2 regions of the Streptomyces sp. NPDC001980 genome follow, and region 1 is predicted to be linked to the other one. Evidence: riboswitches for the same ligand, from Rfam matches in the RefSeq annotation. Region 1 holds a riboswitch; the other holds the start of a gene.
The links. Region 1 has a riboswitch for glycine ahead of gcvT (glycine cleavage system aminomethyltransferase GcvT). Riboswitches for the same ligand answer to the same signal wherever they lie in the genome.
Positions count from the first base shown of each region.

Region 2: linked by a shared signal. The riboswitch ahead of gcvP (aminomethyl-transferring glycine dehydrogenase) and the one ahead of gcvT (glycine cleavage system aminomethyltransferase GcvT) in region 1 are both predicted to bind glycine.

Region 1 is NZ_JBEOYD010000007.1:323,530-330,790, reverse strand. Features, by position in the region: gene ABT137_RS14005 (L-serine ammonia-lyase) at 1-1,016, opposite strand, end outside; gene glyA (serine hydroxymethyltransferase) at 1,073-2,335, opposite strand; gene gcvH (glycine cleavage system protein GcvH) at 2,375-2,752, opposite strand; gene gcvT (glycine cleavage system aminomethyltransferase GcvT) at 2,876-4,003, opposite strand; glycine riboswitch at 4,052-4,161, opposite strand; glycine riboswitch at 4,162-4,260, opposite strand; gene ABT137_RS13985 (AAA family ATPase) at 4,444-5,118, shown strand; gene ABT137_RS13980 (enhanced serine sensitivity protein SseB) at 5,234-6,025, shown strand; gene ABT137_RS13975 (enhanced serine sensitivity protein SseB C-terminal domain-containing protein) at 6,176-6,973, shown strand.
Region 2 is NZ_JBEOYD010000043.1:68,398-75,658, forward strand. Features, by position in the region: gene ABT137_RS41820 (ABC transporter ATP-binding protein) at 1-43, shown strand, start outside; gene gcvP (aminomethyl-transferring glycine dehydrogenase) at 108-2,993, opposite strand; glycine riboswitch at 3,171-3,264, opposite strand; gene ABT137_RS41830 (PRC-barrel domain-containing protein) at 3,378-3,758, shown strand; gene ABT137_RS41835 (DNA polymerase IV) at 3,879-5,252, opposite strand; gene ABT137_RS41840 (MerR family transcriptional regulator) at 5,324-5,968, opposite strand; gene ABT137_RS41845 (bifunctional nuclease family protein) at 6,265-6,738, opposite strand; gene ftsR (transcriptional regulator FtsR) at 6,830-7,261, opposite strand, start outside.

The DNA of each region.
Region 1 (7,261 bases):
CCGACCTCGGCGCCGGAGATGGACGCGTTCTCCTTGAAGAGCATGCCGATCGCGCCGGCCGCGAGGAGGAAGCGGACCACGCCGTCCTCGTCGGCGCCGGGCACGAAGTTGAGGTAGTAGTGCAGGACCGCCGGGATGATGCCGGCCGCGCCGTTCGTGGGCGCGGTGACCACGCGGCCGCCCGCCGCGTTCTCCTCGTTCACGGCCATCGCGTAGAGCGTGATCCACTCCATCGCGTGCGCCAGCGGGTCGCCCTCGGCGCGCAGCTGGCGGGCGGTCACGGCGGCCCGGCGCTTCACCCGGAGCCCGCCCGGCAGGATGCCCTCCCGGGACATGCCGCGGGAGACGCAGGCCTGCATCACCCGCCAGATGTCCAGCAGGCCCTCGCGGATCTCCTCCTCGGTGCGCCAGGCCCGCTCGTTCTCCAGCATCAGCGCGGAGATCGACAGACCGGTCTCCTGCGTCAGGCGGAGCAGCTCGTCGCCGGTGCGGAAGGGGTACTTCAGGACGGTGTCGTCGAGTTTGATGCGGTCCGCGCCGACCGCCTCCTCGTCGACGACGAACCCGCCGCCGACCGAGTAGTACGTCTTGGAGAGGAGCTCGGCCCCGGACGCGTCGTAGGCCCAGAGGGTCATCCCGTTCGCGTGGTACGGGAGCGTCTTGCGGCGGTGGAGTTTCAGGTCGTCGTCGAAGGAGAACGCGATCTCGTGCTCGCCGAGCAGCGACAGGCGCTTCGTGGCCTTGATCGCCTCGATCCGGTCGTCGGCCGTCTCCACGTCCACCGTGCGCGGCGAGGCGCCCTCCAGACCGAGCAGCACCGCCTTCGGGGTGCCGTGGCCGTGGCCGGTCGCGCCGAGGGAGCCGTACAGCTCGGCGCGTACGGCGGCGACGGAGGGCAGCAGGTCCTCGTTGTGCAGGCGGCGGGCGAACATGCGGGCCGCGCGCATCGGCCCGACGGTGTGGGAGCTCGACGGGCCGATGCCGATCGAGAACAGGTCGAAGACCGAGATGGCCACGGGAACTCCTCCAAAGAGGGTGGGGGCACACGCCTTCGGGTGCCCCCACCAGGGAACTACTTGTTCAGACCGGGGTAAAGCGGGTGCTTCGCCGTCAGTGCCTCGACCCGGGCCTTGAGGGCCGCCGCGTCGTAGGACGGCTTCAGCGTCTCGGCGATCACGTCCGCGACCTCGGCGAAGTCCTCGGCCGTGAAGCCGCGGGTGGCCAGCGCCGGGGTGCCGATCCGCAGACCCGAGGTGACCATCGGCGGCCTCGGGTCGTTCGGGACGGCGTTGCGGTTGACCGTGATGCCGACCTCGTGGAGACGGTCCTCGGCCTGCTGCCCGTCCAGCTCGGACTCGCGCAGGTCCACGAGGATCAGGTGGACGTCCGTACCACCGGACAGGACGTTCACGCCGGCCTCGCGGGCGTCGGCGGCGGTGAGCCGCTCCGCCAGGATGCGCGCACCCTCCACGGTACGACGCTGGCGCTCCTTGAAGTCCTCGCTCGCCGCGACCTTGAAGGAGACCGCCTTCGCCGCGATCACGTGCTCCAGGGGACCGCCCTGGAAGCCCGGGAAGACGGACGAGTTCAGCTTCTTCGCGAAGGCCTGGCGGGCCAGGATGATCCCGCCGCGCGGGCCGCCGAGCGTCTTGTGGGTGGTGGAGGTGACCACGTCCGCGTAGGGGACCGGGTTCGGGTGCAGCCCCGCCGCGACCAGGCCGGCGAAGTGCGCCATGTCGACCCACAGGTACGCCTCGACCTCGTCGGCGATCCGGCGGAACTCCGCGAAGTCCAGCTGCCGCGGGTACGCCGACCAGCCCGCGATGATCACCTTCGGCCGGTGCTCCTTGGCGAGCCGCTCCACCTCGGCCATGTCGACGAGACCGGCGTCGTCGACGTGGTACGCGACCACGTTGAACTGCTTGCCGGAGAAGTTCAGGCGCATGCCGTGGGTCAGGTGGCCGCCGTGGGCGAGGTCCAGGCCCAGGATGGTGTCGCCGGGCTGGGCCAGCGCGAACAGGGCCGCCTGGTTGGCGGAGGCACCGGAGTGCGGCTGCACGTTGGCGTACTCGGCGCCGAACAGCTCCTTCACCCGGTCGATGGCGATCTGCTCGGTGACGTCGACGTGCTCGCAGCCGCCGTAGTAGCGGCGGCCCGGGTAGCCCTCGGCGTACTTGTTGGTGAGGACCGAGCCCTGCGCCTCCATGACCGCGAGCGGAGCGAAGTTCTCCGAGGCGATCATCTCCAGGGTGGACTGCTGGCGCGCCAGCTCGGCGTCGACCGCGGCGGCTACCTCGGGGTCGAGCTCGTGCAGGGGCGTGTTCAGAACGGACATCTGTTTCTACGACTCCTAGGCCGGGGTCTGCGGCGGCTCTCAGCCGGCGGTGAAGGCGGTGTACTCGTCGGCGGCGAGCAGGTCGTCGGGCTCGTCCGTGACCCGCACCTTGAACAGCCAGCCGCCCTCGAAGGGGGCCGAGTTCACCAGGGACGGGTCGTCGACGACGTCCTCGTTGACCGCGGTGATCTCACCGGTGACCGGCGCGTACAGGTCGGACACCGACTTGGTCGACTCCAGCTCACCGCAGGACTCGCCCGCGGTCACCGTGTCGCCGACCGCCGGGAGCTGGACGAAGACGACGTCACCGAGCGCGTTGGCCGCGTGCTCCGTGATGCCGACCGTCGCCACGCCGTCCTCGGCGGCCGTCAGCCACTCGTGCTCCTTGCTGTACCGCAGCTGCTGGGGGTTGCTCATGGCCTGAATTCTCCTGTACGCGGGGGAGTGCTGGTGAATGAGGAACTGCTGGGAACGTGCGTGACCAGCGGCGATGTGCGCCAGGTCACGCCCGGTGGCTGCTGCCGACGCCGGTAGCGGCGATCACTTCTGGCGCTTGTAGAACGGCAGCGGCACGACCTCGTACGGCTCGTGACTGCCCCGGATGTCCACGCCGACGCCCGCCGTGCCCGGCGCCGAGTGCGCCGCGTCGACGTACGCCATGGCGATCGGCCTGCCCAGGGTCGGGGAGGGGGCGCCCGAGGTGACCTCGCCGATCACCTCGCCGCCGGCGACCACCGGGTATCCGGCGCGGGGCACCCGGCGGCCCTCGGCGACCAGGCCGACGAGCACGCGCGGCGGGTTCTGCTCCGCACGGGCGGCGGCCTCGGCGAGCGCCGCGCGTCCCACGAAGTCGCCCTCCTTCTCGAACTTCACCACCCGGCCGAGCCCGGCGTCGAAGGGGGTGAGCGAGGTGGTGAGCTCATGGCCGTACAGCGGCATGCCCGCCTCCAGCCGCAGCGTGTCCCGGCAGGACAGCCCGCACGGCACCAGGCCCACCGCGGAACCCGCCTTGGTCAGCGCCTGCCACAGCTCCACCGCGTGCTCCGGCTTCACGAACAGCTCGAAGCCGTCCTCGCCGGTGTAGCCGGTGCGCGCGATCAGCGCCGGGACGCCGGCGACGGTGCCGGGCAGCCCGGCGTAGTACTTCAGCCCGTCCAGGTCGGCGTCCGTGAGGGAGGCGAGGATGCCCGGGGACTCCGGGCCCTGGACGGCGATCAGCGCGTACGCGTCCCGGTCGTCGCGCACCTCGGCGTCGAACCCGGCGGAGCGGTCCACGAGCGCGTCGAGGACGACCTGGGCGTTCGAGGCGTTGGCGACGACCAGGTACTCGGTCTCGGCCAGCCGGTAGACGATCAGGTCGTCCAGGATGCCGCCGTCGGCGCGGCAGATCATGGTGTAGCGGGCCCGGCCCACGCCGACGGAGGCGATGTTGCCGACCAGGGCGTGGTTCAGCAGGGCGGCGGCCCGGGGGCCGGTCACGGTGATCTCGCCCATGTGGGAGAGGTCGAAGAGCCCGGCCCTGCTCCGTACCGCGACGTGCTCGTCGCGCTCGGAGCCGTAGCGCAGGGGCATGTCCCAGCCGGCGAAGTCGGTCATGGTCGCGCCGAGCGAGCGGTGCAGGGCATCGAGCGCGGTACGGCGGGGTGCGGCGGAATCGGTACTGCTCATCGGTCGGTCGTCTCCCGAAGGTCCCAAGGGCATGACAGGCGAGGGCTGTCCTCCCCATCTGTCATCGGAACCTGAGAGGTTCGCCCTGACCACGAACGTGATCACGGCTTGCACCTTGGGTGGAGCCACTGACACAGCGGCCCGCTTTTCAGATGTGCCTCGCCCGCGCGGTAACGGGGGCCTGAGAGATTCAAGGGAGGGACTTGCTCCTTCGGCGCCCCAGCGAAGACGGCTGGGGACTCTCCCGCGCGGATTCAAGCGGCCGGTATGCAGTTGGCGCGGACATCATTGCACGCCGCCCGGGGCCGTGGCAGGCCGGACGTGCCCCTCCGTTCTGTGACGGGCCTGTGGCAGGACGCGAACGGAACCGCGAGACACCGTGCATTACCTTCTCTTTACGTTAAGTGGGGAGAACCTTTCCTGAATCCCCAGGGAGGACGATCACGGTGACAAGGACCACGGCATACGCGACGACGACGGGCCTCGCCCTGCCCCAGCAGTCGACGGCCCCGGCCCGCGAGCGGTGCGGCGACGGCCCCGCACCGGTCGTCCGCGACCTGCGCGACCGCGCCGGGCACAGCCCGCACGGCCTGCTCTTCGGCCCCCGGGACCTGGTCGTGGTCACCGGGCTGCCCGGCAGCGGCAAGTCCACCCTGATGCACCGCACCGTCCAGGGCATCCGCATCGACTCCCAGGACACCCGCGACCGCTGGGACGCCCGCCTGGCCCGTCTCCTGCCGTACGCCGTCTACCGCCCGCTGGTCCGCCTCGCCCACTACGCCGGGCTGCGCCGGGCCCTTCGCACCGGCGAGGGCGTGGCCGTGCACGACTGCGGGACCCAGGCCTGGGTGCGGGACTGGCTGGCCCGGGAGGCCCGCCGCCGCGGCGGCACCCTGCACCTGCTGCTCCTCGACGTCACGCCGGGCACGGCACTGGACGGCCAGCGCGAGCGCGGCCGGGGCGTCTCCCGGTACGCCTTCCTGCGCCACCGCCGGGCGGCCGGCCGGCTGCTGCGTGCGGCGGAGAAGGGGAAACTGCCCGAGGGCATCGGCTCGGCGGTCCTCCTCGACCGGGACGCGGCGGACGTCCTGCGCCGGATCGCCTTCGCGGGCTGAGATCGCCTTCGCCGAGATCGCTTTCGCGGCCCGAATCGGCTGGTGGGGTGGCTTTGTCGGCGTCACCCGCTAGCCTTTCCAGCCTCAGCAGCGGTTTCCAGCAGGCGGTAGGCAGATGGACTTCCCGGCGGACATTCCCGCGGACTTCCCGGCACAGGCGCACCCCCACCCGCACGGCGGGTGGCCCGGCAACGAACTGGAGGAGGTCCTGTCGGCCTCCCTCGGCGTGCCCGCGGCGGCGGGCCGGCTCATCGAGGTACTGGGCCGGAGTTTCCTGTGGATCCCGCTGCCGGAGGGCGGCGGCCCGCACAGCGGCCCGCTGGACCTGCCCACCACACAGATCGAGGGCCGGGTGTACGTGCCGGTCTTCAGCTCCGAGGAGCAGTTCCGCCTGGTGGCCGGCTCCCACCTGTCGTACACGATCGCCCCGGCGGTCGAGTTCGCCCGCGGCCTGCCCCCGCAGGTCGGCATCGCCGTGAACCCCGGCGGAGTGGTCGGTGTCCCGCTGCCGCCGGAGGCGGTCGCCCAGCTCTGCCGGACCGGCCGCACCGAACTGGACGGCCCCGCCTCCGGCGGCCGGGTCCGCCTCTTCGAACCGGACTGGCAGGACGACCCGATGGACTTCCTGACCGCGGCGTCGGCGGAGTTCGCGGCGATCGGCGTGGTCGCCACGGCCCGCCGTTGCCTCGCCGCGATCGAGACGGCGGACCCGGTGATGTTCGTGGGCGTCGAACTCTCCCAGTGGGAGGGCGACATGCGCGCCCTGCCCCTGGAGGCCCTGGGCAAGGCGCTGGGCCGGGTCCCGGTGCGGTGGCCGGTGAACCTGGTCCTGCTGGACGTGGCGGACGACCCGGTGGCGCACTGGATGCGCGAGAACGTGCGCCCCTTCTATCAGTACGGCCACTAGAAACGCCCTCGGGGCAGCCAACCCAGGGGCGCGGAGACCTGCGCGAAGTAACACCACGATCCCGCACCCGCGCACGGGCAATCGGCCCCCGCCCCCTGGGCGCATAAGCTGTCTCCGAACGCGGGGCACCAGATGAAGGGGCGGTAACACGTGAGCGCCAGCGGCACCGCGGCGACCGGACAGGTCGAGCACATGCTGCGCCAGGTAACCCCCGGGCGCTACGACGCCTACGAGGCACTCCTCCGCGCCCTCGCCACGCCCTCCTCCGGCCAGATCTGGATGCTGCTCTGGCACGGCCAGGCCGGCTCCCCCGACGCCCAGTACGGGAACATGGAGGTCGACGGCCACGGCTACGCCCCCTGCGTGACCTCGGCCCAGGAACTCTCCGCGAGCGGCTGGAACCGCTCGTACGAGGTGGTCGACGGCATCGACGTGGCCCGCACGCTCTACCCCGACCACTTCGGCCTCTGGCTCAACCCGCACGCCCCGGGCGGCGGTGTCGGCATTCCCTGGCTGGACCTGCGCCGCATCGCCACCGGCCTGGACCGCCAGCCGGCCGGCCCGCTGCGGCTCACCGAACCGGCGATCGAGGTTCCGCAGTTCTACGCGCTGCTCGCGCAGAACGCCCACCGCACCCCCGCGGTCCGCTCGCTGCGCCGCGCCTGGGTGCAGCCGGCCCTCGGGGCGCCGTATCTCGCGATCGGTCTGGACGTGTACGACACCTCGCCGCCGACCGTGGACTCGGTGCGAGGGATGATGCAGCAGTCGATCGGGGCGGTGCCGGACGGGCTGCCGGTGTCGACGGTCGCGATGACCGACGAGTACGACCCGGTCGTGATGTGGATGCGGGCGACGGCACGGCCGTTCTACGACCGCGAGGCCCACGGGGCGCTGCCGCCCGCACCGGCGACGGGGTACGGGTATCCGCCGGCCCAGGGCGGTTACTGACGCGACGGGACGCTCTCCGCTCGGGTCGGTCGGGCGGGTTCACAAGATTTACGTAACGAACACATTTCTCCGCGCGTAGATAGCGGTGGAACGTTCCGTTCCGGCCGGATTCGGCGTTCTGTCCCAACTGACCGGCGTCCGAGGGGCGTTACCCACTGTTCGGATAACGGAATCCCTCGGACTGCATCACGGTTGCGCATACTTTCTTCGCCAGATCTGGCGGGTGATCGCGACGACGCTGAAGACTCGCCAGTCAGACGTGAGGTCTGTTTAAACCTCATGATCGAG
Region 2 (7,261 bases), on a different contig from region 1:
GGCAACGGTGAAGGCGACCCAGACACACGCGTACCCGGCATAAAACCGCGTACCCGGTACAAGACGAGAGGCCCCGCCGAAGCGGGGCCTCCGTCAAACCCTTCGCGTCAGTCCTCGTACGCGTCCAGCGGCGGGCAGGAGCACACCAGGTTCCGGTCACCGAAGGCCTGGTCGATCCGGCGCACCGGCGGCCAGTACTTGTCGGCGGCGGACACCCCGGCGGGGAAGACGGCCTCCTCCCGGCCGTACGCGTGCTTCCACTCGCCGCCCAGCGCACCGGCGGTGTGCGGGGCACCGCGCAGCGGGTTGTCGTCGGCGGGCCACTCCCCCGCCCCGACCTTGTCGATCTCCGCCCGGATGGCGATCATCGCCTCGCAGAACCGGTCCAGCTCGCCGAGGTCCTCGGACTCGGTCGGCTCGATCATCAGCGTGCCGGCCACCGGGAAGGACATCGTCGGCGCGTGGAAGCCGTAGTCGATGAGCCGCTTGGCGACGTCGTCGACGCTCACTCCGGTCGCCTTGGTCAGCGGCCGCAGGTCGATGATGCACTCGTGCGCGACCAGCCCGCCGGGCCCGGTGTAGAGCACGGGGAAGTGCGGCTCCAGCCGCTTGGCGACGTAGTTGGCGCTGAGCACGGCCACCTGCGTGGCCCGCTTCAGCCCCTCGCCGCCCATGAGCCGGACGTACGCCCACGAGATCGGCAGGATCCCCGCCGAGCCCCACGGCGCGGCCGAGATCGGCCCGACGCCCGTCTCCGGCCCGGCGGCCGGCTGCAGCGGGTGGTTCGGCAGGTACGGCGCGAGGTGCGCGCGCACCGCCACGGGACCGACACCGGGACCGCCGCCGCCGTGCGGGATGCAGAAGGTCTTGTGCAGGTTGAGGTGGGAGACGTCGCCGCCGAAGTGCCCCGGCTTGGCGACCCCGACCAGGGCGTTGAGGTTGGCCCCGTCGACGTACACCTGGCCGCCGGCCTCGTGCACCTGCGCGCAGATGTCGGCGACGTGCTCCTCGAACACCCCGTGCGTGGACGGGTAGGTGATCATCAGCACGGCGAGCTCGTCGCGGTGCTGCTCGATCTTCGCCCGCAGGTCCGGGACGTCGATCTCGCCGTCCTCGGCGGTCTTCACGACGACGACCTTCATACCCGCCATCACGGCGCTGGCGGCATTGGTCCCGTGGGCGGACGACGGAATCAGGCACACGGTCCGCTGCGCGTCGCCGTTGGCGCGGTGGTACGCGCGCACGGCGAGCAGCCCGGCGAGTTCGCCCTGCGATCCGGCGTTGGGCTGCAGCGACACCTTGTCGTACCCGGTGACCTCAGCGAGCCGCTCCTCCAGCTCCCGGATGAGGGTCAGGTAGCCCTGCGCCTGCTCGGCGGGCGCGAACGGGTGCAGCTGGCCGAACTCGGGCCAGGTGACCGGTTCCATCTCGGTGGTCGCGTTGAGCTTCATGGTGCAGGAGCCCAGCGGGATCATCCCGCGGTCCAGCGCGTAGTCCCGGTCGGCGAGCCTGCGCAGGTAGCGGAGCATCGCGGTCTCGGAGCGGTGCTGCCGGAAGACGGGGTGGGTCAGGTAGCCGTCGGCGCGCAGCAGCGCCTCGGGCAGCGTGTCCTCGGCGGCGGCGTCCAGCGCCTCGACGTCGCCCTCGACGCCGAAGGCCGTCCAGACGGCGCTCAGCTGGGCGCGGGTGGTGGTCTCGTCGCAGGCCATGGAGACGTGGTCGGCGTCGACGAGACGCAGGTTGACGCCGCCCCGGCGGGCGGCGCCGACGATCTCGGCGGCCTTGCCGGGCACGCGCGCGGTCAGGGTGTCGAAGTAGGCGCCGTGCACGATCTCGACACCGCCGGCCGTGAGTCCCGCGGCGAGGATCGTGGCGTAGCGGTGCGTCCGCCGCGCGATGGCCCTGAGCCCCTCGGGCCCGTGGTAGACGGCGTACATGCCGGCCATCACCGCGAGCAGCACCTGCGCGGTGCAGATGTTGCTGGTGGCCTTCTCCCGCCGGATGTGCTGCTCACGGGTCTGCAGCGCCAGCCGGTACGCCTTGTTCCCGTCCACGTCCACGGAGACGCCCACGAGCCGCCCGGGCAGGCTGCGCGCGAACTTCTCACGGACCGCCATGTAACCGGCGTGCGGCCCGCCGAAGCCCATCGGCACACCGAACCGCTGGGTGGTGCCGACGGCGATGTCGGCCCCGAGCTCACCCGGCGAGGTCAGCAGGGTCAGCGCGAGCAGGTCGGCGGCGACGGTGACGAGCGCGCCGACTTCGTGCGCCTGCTCGACGACGGACTTGATGTCGCGTACGGCACCGGAGGCGCCGGGGTACTGGACGAGCACCCCGTTGATCTCCCGCCCGGCGAGGTCCGCCGGAATGCCGTCGGCGAGGTCGGCGACCACGACCTCCACGCCCGTGGGCTCGGCCCGGGTCTGGATCACGGCGATGGTCTGCGGCAGCGCGTCCGCGTCGACGACGAAGACGCCCTTCTTGTTCTTGCCCATGCGCAACGACAGGGCCATGGCCTCCGCGGCGGCCGTGCCCTCGTCGAGCAGCGAGGCACCGGAGGTGGGCAGCCCGGTGAGGTCGGCGACCACGGTCTGGAAGTTCAGCAGCGCTTCCAGGCGGCCCTGGGAGATCTCCGGCTGGTACGGCGTGTAGGCCGTGTACCAGGCGGGGTTCTCCATCACGTTGCGCAGAATCACGGGCGGCGTGAAGGTCCCGTAGTACCCCAGGCCGATCATCGAGTCGAGCACCTGGTTCCGGTCGGCCAGCGACCGCAGCTCGGCCAGTACCTCGGCCTCGGTCCGGGCGTCCGGCAGCTCCAGGCGGTCGGCGTTCTTGATCACGTCCGGCACGGCGGCGGCGGTCAGCTCGTCGAGCGAGCCGTACCCGACCTGGGCGAGCATCTTGGCCCGAGCCTCGTGGTCGGGGCCGATATGGCGCTGCTCGAAGGGAATACCCTGCTCAAGCTCGGAGAGCGGGATGCGCTGGGCGGTCATTGCGGAGGCCTCCTGGTCTGACGCGACCTTCGAGGGGTACCCCGGCACGGGTACCCCGACGGCCTCCCCCTCTGTCATCTAACCTGAGAGCTTCGCCAGTGGGCCCTTGCGGACCACCGGCTTTCACCGTCGGTGAGAGCGGACACCATCGACGTCCGCCCTGCTTTCCAGAGTGACCTCGTCCGTGCGGTACGTGAGCCTGAGAGATTCCGGGGAGGATTTGCTCCTTCGGCGCCTCCGGTTGCCCGGAGGACTCTCCCGCACGGGGTCAGCAGCCGTTGCCAGGGTACCAGCGAGGGCAACACCGGAGCCTTCGAGTGGCCGCCTCCTTCAATGTGCTCTTTTGTAGTGCTTACGGATGAGTTGCGACCAAGTGGAGGGCCCGTGCAGACCGACATCGATCCGCGCAACCTGATCGGCCGCAAGGCGTTCGACCGCAACGGCACGAAGATCGGCACGATCGACGAGGTGTACCTCGACGACGCGACGGGCGTGCCGGAGTGGGCGGCCATACGCACCGGCCTGTTCTCCCGGGACGCCTTCGTGCCCCTGGAGCCCAGCGAACTGGTCGAGGGCACCCTGCAGGTCCCCTTCGACCGCGCCCTGATCAAAGACGCCCCCGACTTCGGCGTGGGCCGCCACCTCTCCCCGGAACAGGAACTCCAGCTCTACCACCACTACGGCCTGGACACGACCGCCCCGCCCCACGACCACCCGGACCGCGACTTCGGCAAGCTGGCGGGAACGGAGGACGCGGGTGCTTGATGGCCGACGGTGCGTGCGGGCCGGTGGGGGCTGATCGCGCGGTTCCTCCCCCAGCCTTCGGCTGGGGGTACCCCCTCTGGGGGAGGCACCCTGCCAGCGCCGGTAAGCGACATCCCTCGGTCACGCCCCCACCCCGTCCACCGGAACCCCCCGCCCTCCCGGCACCAACGGCAGCGGCTCCGCCGGCTCCAGCTCAGGGTCCTCGACCCGAAACGTCCGCACTCTCCCCGGCTCGACCGACCCCGGCGTCTCGAACCGCACCGTCACCCGCCCCAGCCCACTCCCCTGTACCCACCCGTGCCCGTATTCGGCATGCCGCACATCATGCCCCGCAGGCCACCGCCGCTCGGCAACCACCTGCTCCTCGGCGGCCGGCTCCGCAACGTCCTCCTCCGCGGCGAACTCCGCCGCCCCCTCCCCGGCCGCTGCCTGCGCGAACAGGTCCTCCTGCGTGTAGTCGGCCAGCCCCGACACCCCCACCCCCAGCAACCGCACGCCCCCGGTCGTGTCCACCGAGTCCAGCAACCGCGCGGCCGCCTCCCGTACCACCGCCGGGTCGTCGGTCGGCCCCCTGAGCGTCTCCGACCGGGTCAGGGTCGAGAAGTCGTACCGCCGCACCTTGAGCACGATGGTCCGTCCGGACAGCCCGGCCCCCCGCAGCCGCCGTACACACCGGTCGGCCAGCCGCTGCACCTCCATCCCCACCCGCAGCCGGTCGTGGATGTCCACGTCGTAGGTGTCCTCGACCGACACCGACTTCGTCTCCCGTTCGGCCACCACGGGCCGCTCGTCGTGCGCGAGCGCCATCGCGTACAGCGAGTGGCCGTGGGCCTTGCCGAGCAGCCGTACCAGCTCGTCCTCCCCCGCCTCGGCGATCTCGTCGACCGTGGTGATCCCGGCCCGCCGCAGATGGTCCCCCGTGGCCGGCCCCACCCCCGGCAGGGTCCGCACCGTCATCGGCCCCAGCATCGCCCGCTCCGTACCCGGCTCGATCAGCACCAGCCCGTCGGGCTTGGCCTGCTCGGAGGCGATCTTCGCGAGCATCTTGGCGGCGGCGAGCCCGACCGACCCGGAGAGCCCGGTGACGGCCCGTATGTCTGCGCGGAGCCTCTCCCCCACCAGGCGCGCCGACACGGCGTCCCAGGCCACCTCACCGGCCTCCAGATCCACGAACGCCTCGTCCAGGCTGAGCGGCTCCACCAGCGGGGAGAGCCCGCGCAGCAGCCCCATCACCTGCTCGCTGATCGACCGGTACAGCCCGAAGCGGGGCACCAGATACGCGGCGTTCGGCGCCAGCCGCCGTGCCTGCCCCATCGGCATCGCGGAGTGCACCCCGAACACCCGGGCCTCGTACGACGCGGTGGCCACCACACCGCGGGGTCCCAGCCCGCCCACGACCACGGCCTTCCCGCGCAGGCTCGGCTTGGACGCCTGCTCCACCGAGGCGAAGAAGGCATCCATGTCGAGATGCAGGATCGTGGGCGCGTTTCTCACATCTCCGATGCTGCACCACAGCACTGACAATGCCCCGGCACGAAACCGCGCCGGGGCATCACAGGAGGCCTTCAGACCGCCCGGTTGCGCCGCCGGGCCAGTTCGTCGGCGGGGTTGTGGCCGACGAGCGTCTCGCCGGTGTCGACGCGCTCGCCGTGCAGCTGGGAGAGCGCGTTCTCCACGTCCCGCCACACCACGCCGACCGCGATCCCGAAGATGCCCTGACCGCCCTGGAGCAGGGCGTGCACCTCGTCGGGCGAGGTGCACTCGTAGACCGTGGCACCGTCGCTCATCAGGGTCATGCGCTCCAGGTCGCGGAAACCGCGGTCCCTCAGGTGCTGGACGGCGGAGCGGATGTTCTGGAGGGAGACCCCGGTGTCCAGGAACCGCTTGACGATCTTCAGGACGACGACGTCCCGGAAGCTGTACAGACGCTGGGTGCCCGACCCGTAGGCGGGCCGCACGCTGGGCTCGACCAGGCCGGTGCGGGCCCAGTAGTCGAGCTGCCGGTAAGTGATGCCGGCCGCCGCGCAGGCCGTTGGCCCGCGGTAGCCGATCTCCTCGGTGGCCATGGACGCCGCCCCTCCGCCGCTTTGCACTGCGGTCGGCCGCTGAGGGGCGTGACCGGCAATGCTGCTGTGAAGCGGGGACGGACCGCTCTCCCCGAAACCGCGTCCGGGGGCACCCCCAGCCATACCGTCGCCGCTGCTTCTCACGCCGACCTCCGTCCTTGACCTGCCTTCTCGACGGTAGGCAGTCACCAGGGGTGCGTCAACGATCGCCACACTCGGCACGCCGAGTGATAATCACCCTAGGAGTGGTTTCCCGTGCCCCACCGCGGGGAAAGGCTAGCCGAATGCTCTGGCGGGAGGCCGTAGGACGCTCTCAATGGCCGCTGGCAATTGCCCATGAGTTTCGGCTGTGACCGGCCCCGCACCGGCCCGTCGCGGGCCTTGTGTCACGAATCGGCCCGTCACCGACCTCCTGGTGGATGACGGGCCCGCTCCGGTCCTCACTGGCTGCTGGTGCCGAAGTCCTCCGGGGAGATCTGGTCGAGGAACTCGCGGAACTTCTCCACCTCGTCCTCCTGCTCGTCCGGGATCGCGATGCCCGCGTCGTCCAGCACCGTGTCACTGCCGTAGATCGGCGTTCCGGTGCGCAGCGCCAGCGCTATGGCGTCGGACGGACGGGCGCTCACCTCGACCCCGCTGGCGAAGACCAGTTCCGCGTAGAAGACGCCTTCACGCAGGTCCGTGATGCGCACTTCGGTGAGCTCCTGGCCGACGGCCTCCAGCACGTCCTTGAACAGGTCATGGGTCAGCGGCCTGGCGGGCGCCATGCCCTGCTGGGCGAACGCGATCGCCGTCGCCTCCCCCGGCCCGATCCAGATGGGGAGGTAACGGTCGCCTCCCACTTCGCGCAGGAGCACGATCGGTTGGTTGGAGGGCATTTCCACCCGGACACCTACGACATCGAGCTCGTTCACACAGCAACCCTAGGCCGTGCCCGGGACGTTTGGGTAGTCGGGCCCGGAACGCGCGCCCGATCCGGCCTCCGCCCGGGTCCTGTCGCGTTTGTCACGGCAGCCGCACCCCCAGCGCCGTCTGCATCAGCGCGGCGTGCAGCTTCACCGTGAGCGCCGCCAGCTCCTTCGTACGGGCCTCCGCATGGGCCCTGGTCTGCGGGTTGCGGTGACGCTTGAGCGGCGCCACCACCTGGTCCACCAGGCCGGCCTCCCGGTCGGCGGCGGCCTTCATCGCCCGCAGATGGCGCGGCTCGATCCCGAACCGGCCCAGCTCGGCCACGAGCGAGGCCACGGTGACCGTCTCCACGTCGTACACGCCGTCCTCCAGCGGAGCGATCAGTCCGTACGACTCCCACTCCGCGAGGCGGCTCTCGTCGATGTCGGCGGCCGCGAGCAGTTCGTCCCGGCCGATCCGCGCCACCGTGGGCACCTCGGGAGCCGTCGGCACGGCCTCGCCGTCCCGCTGCCGTCCCAGCACGGGCGG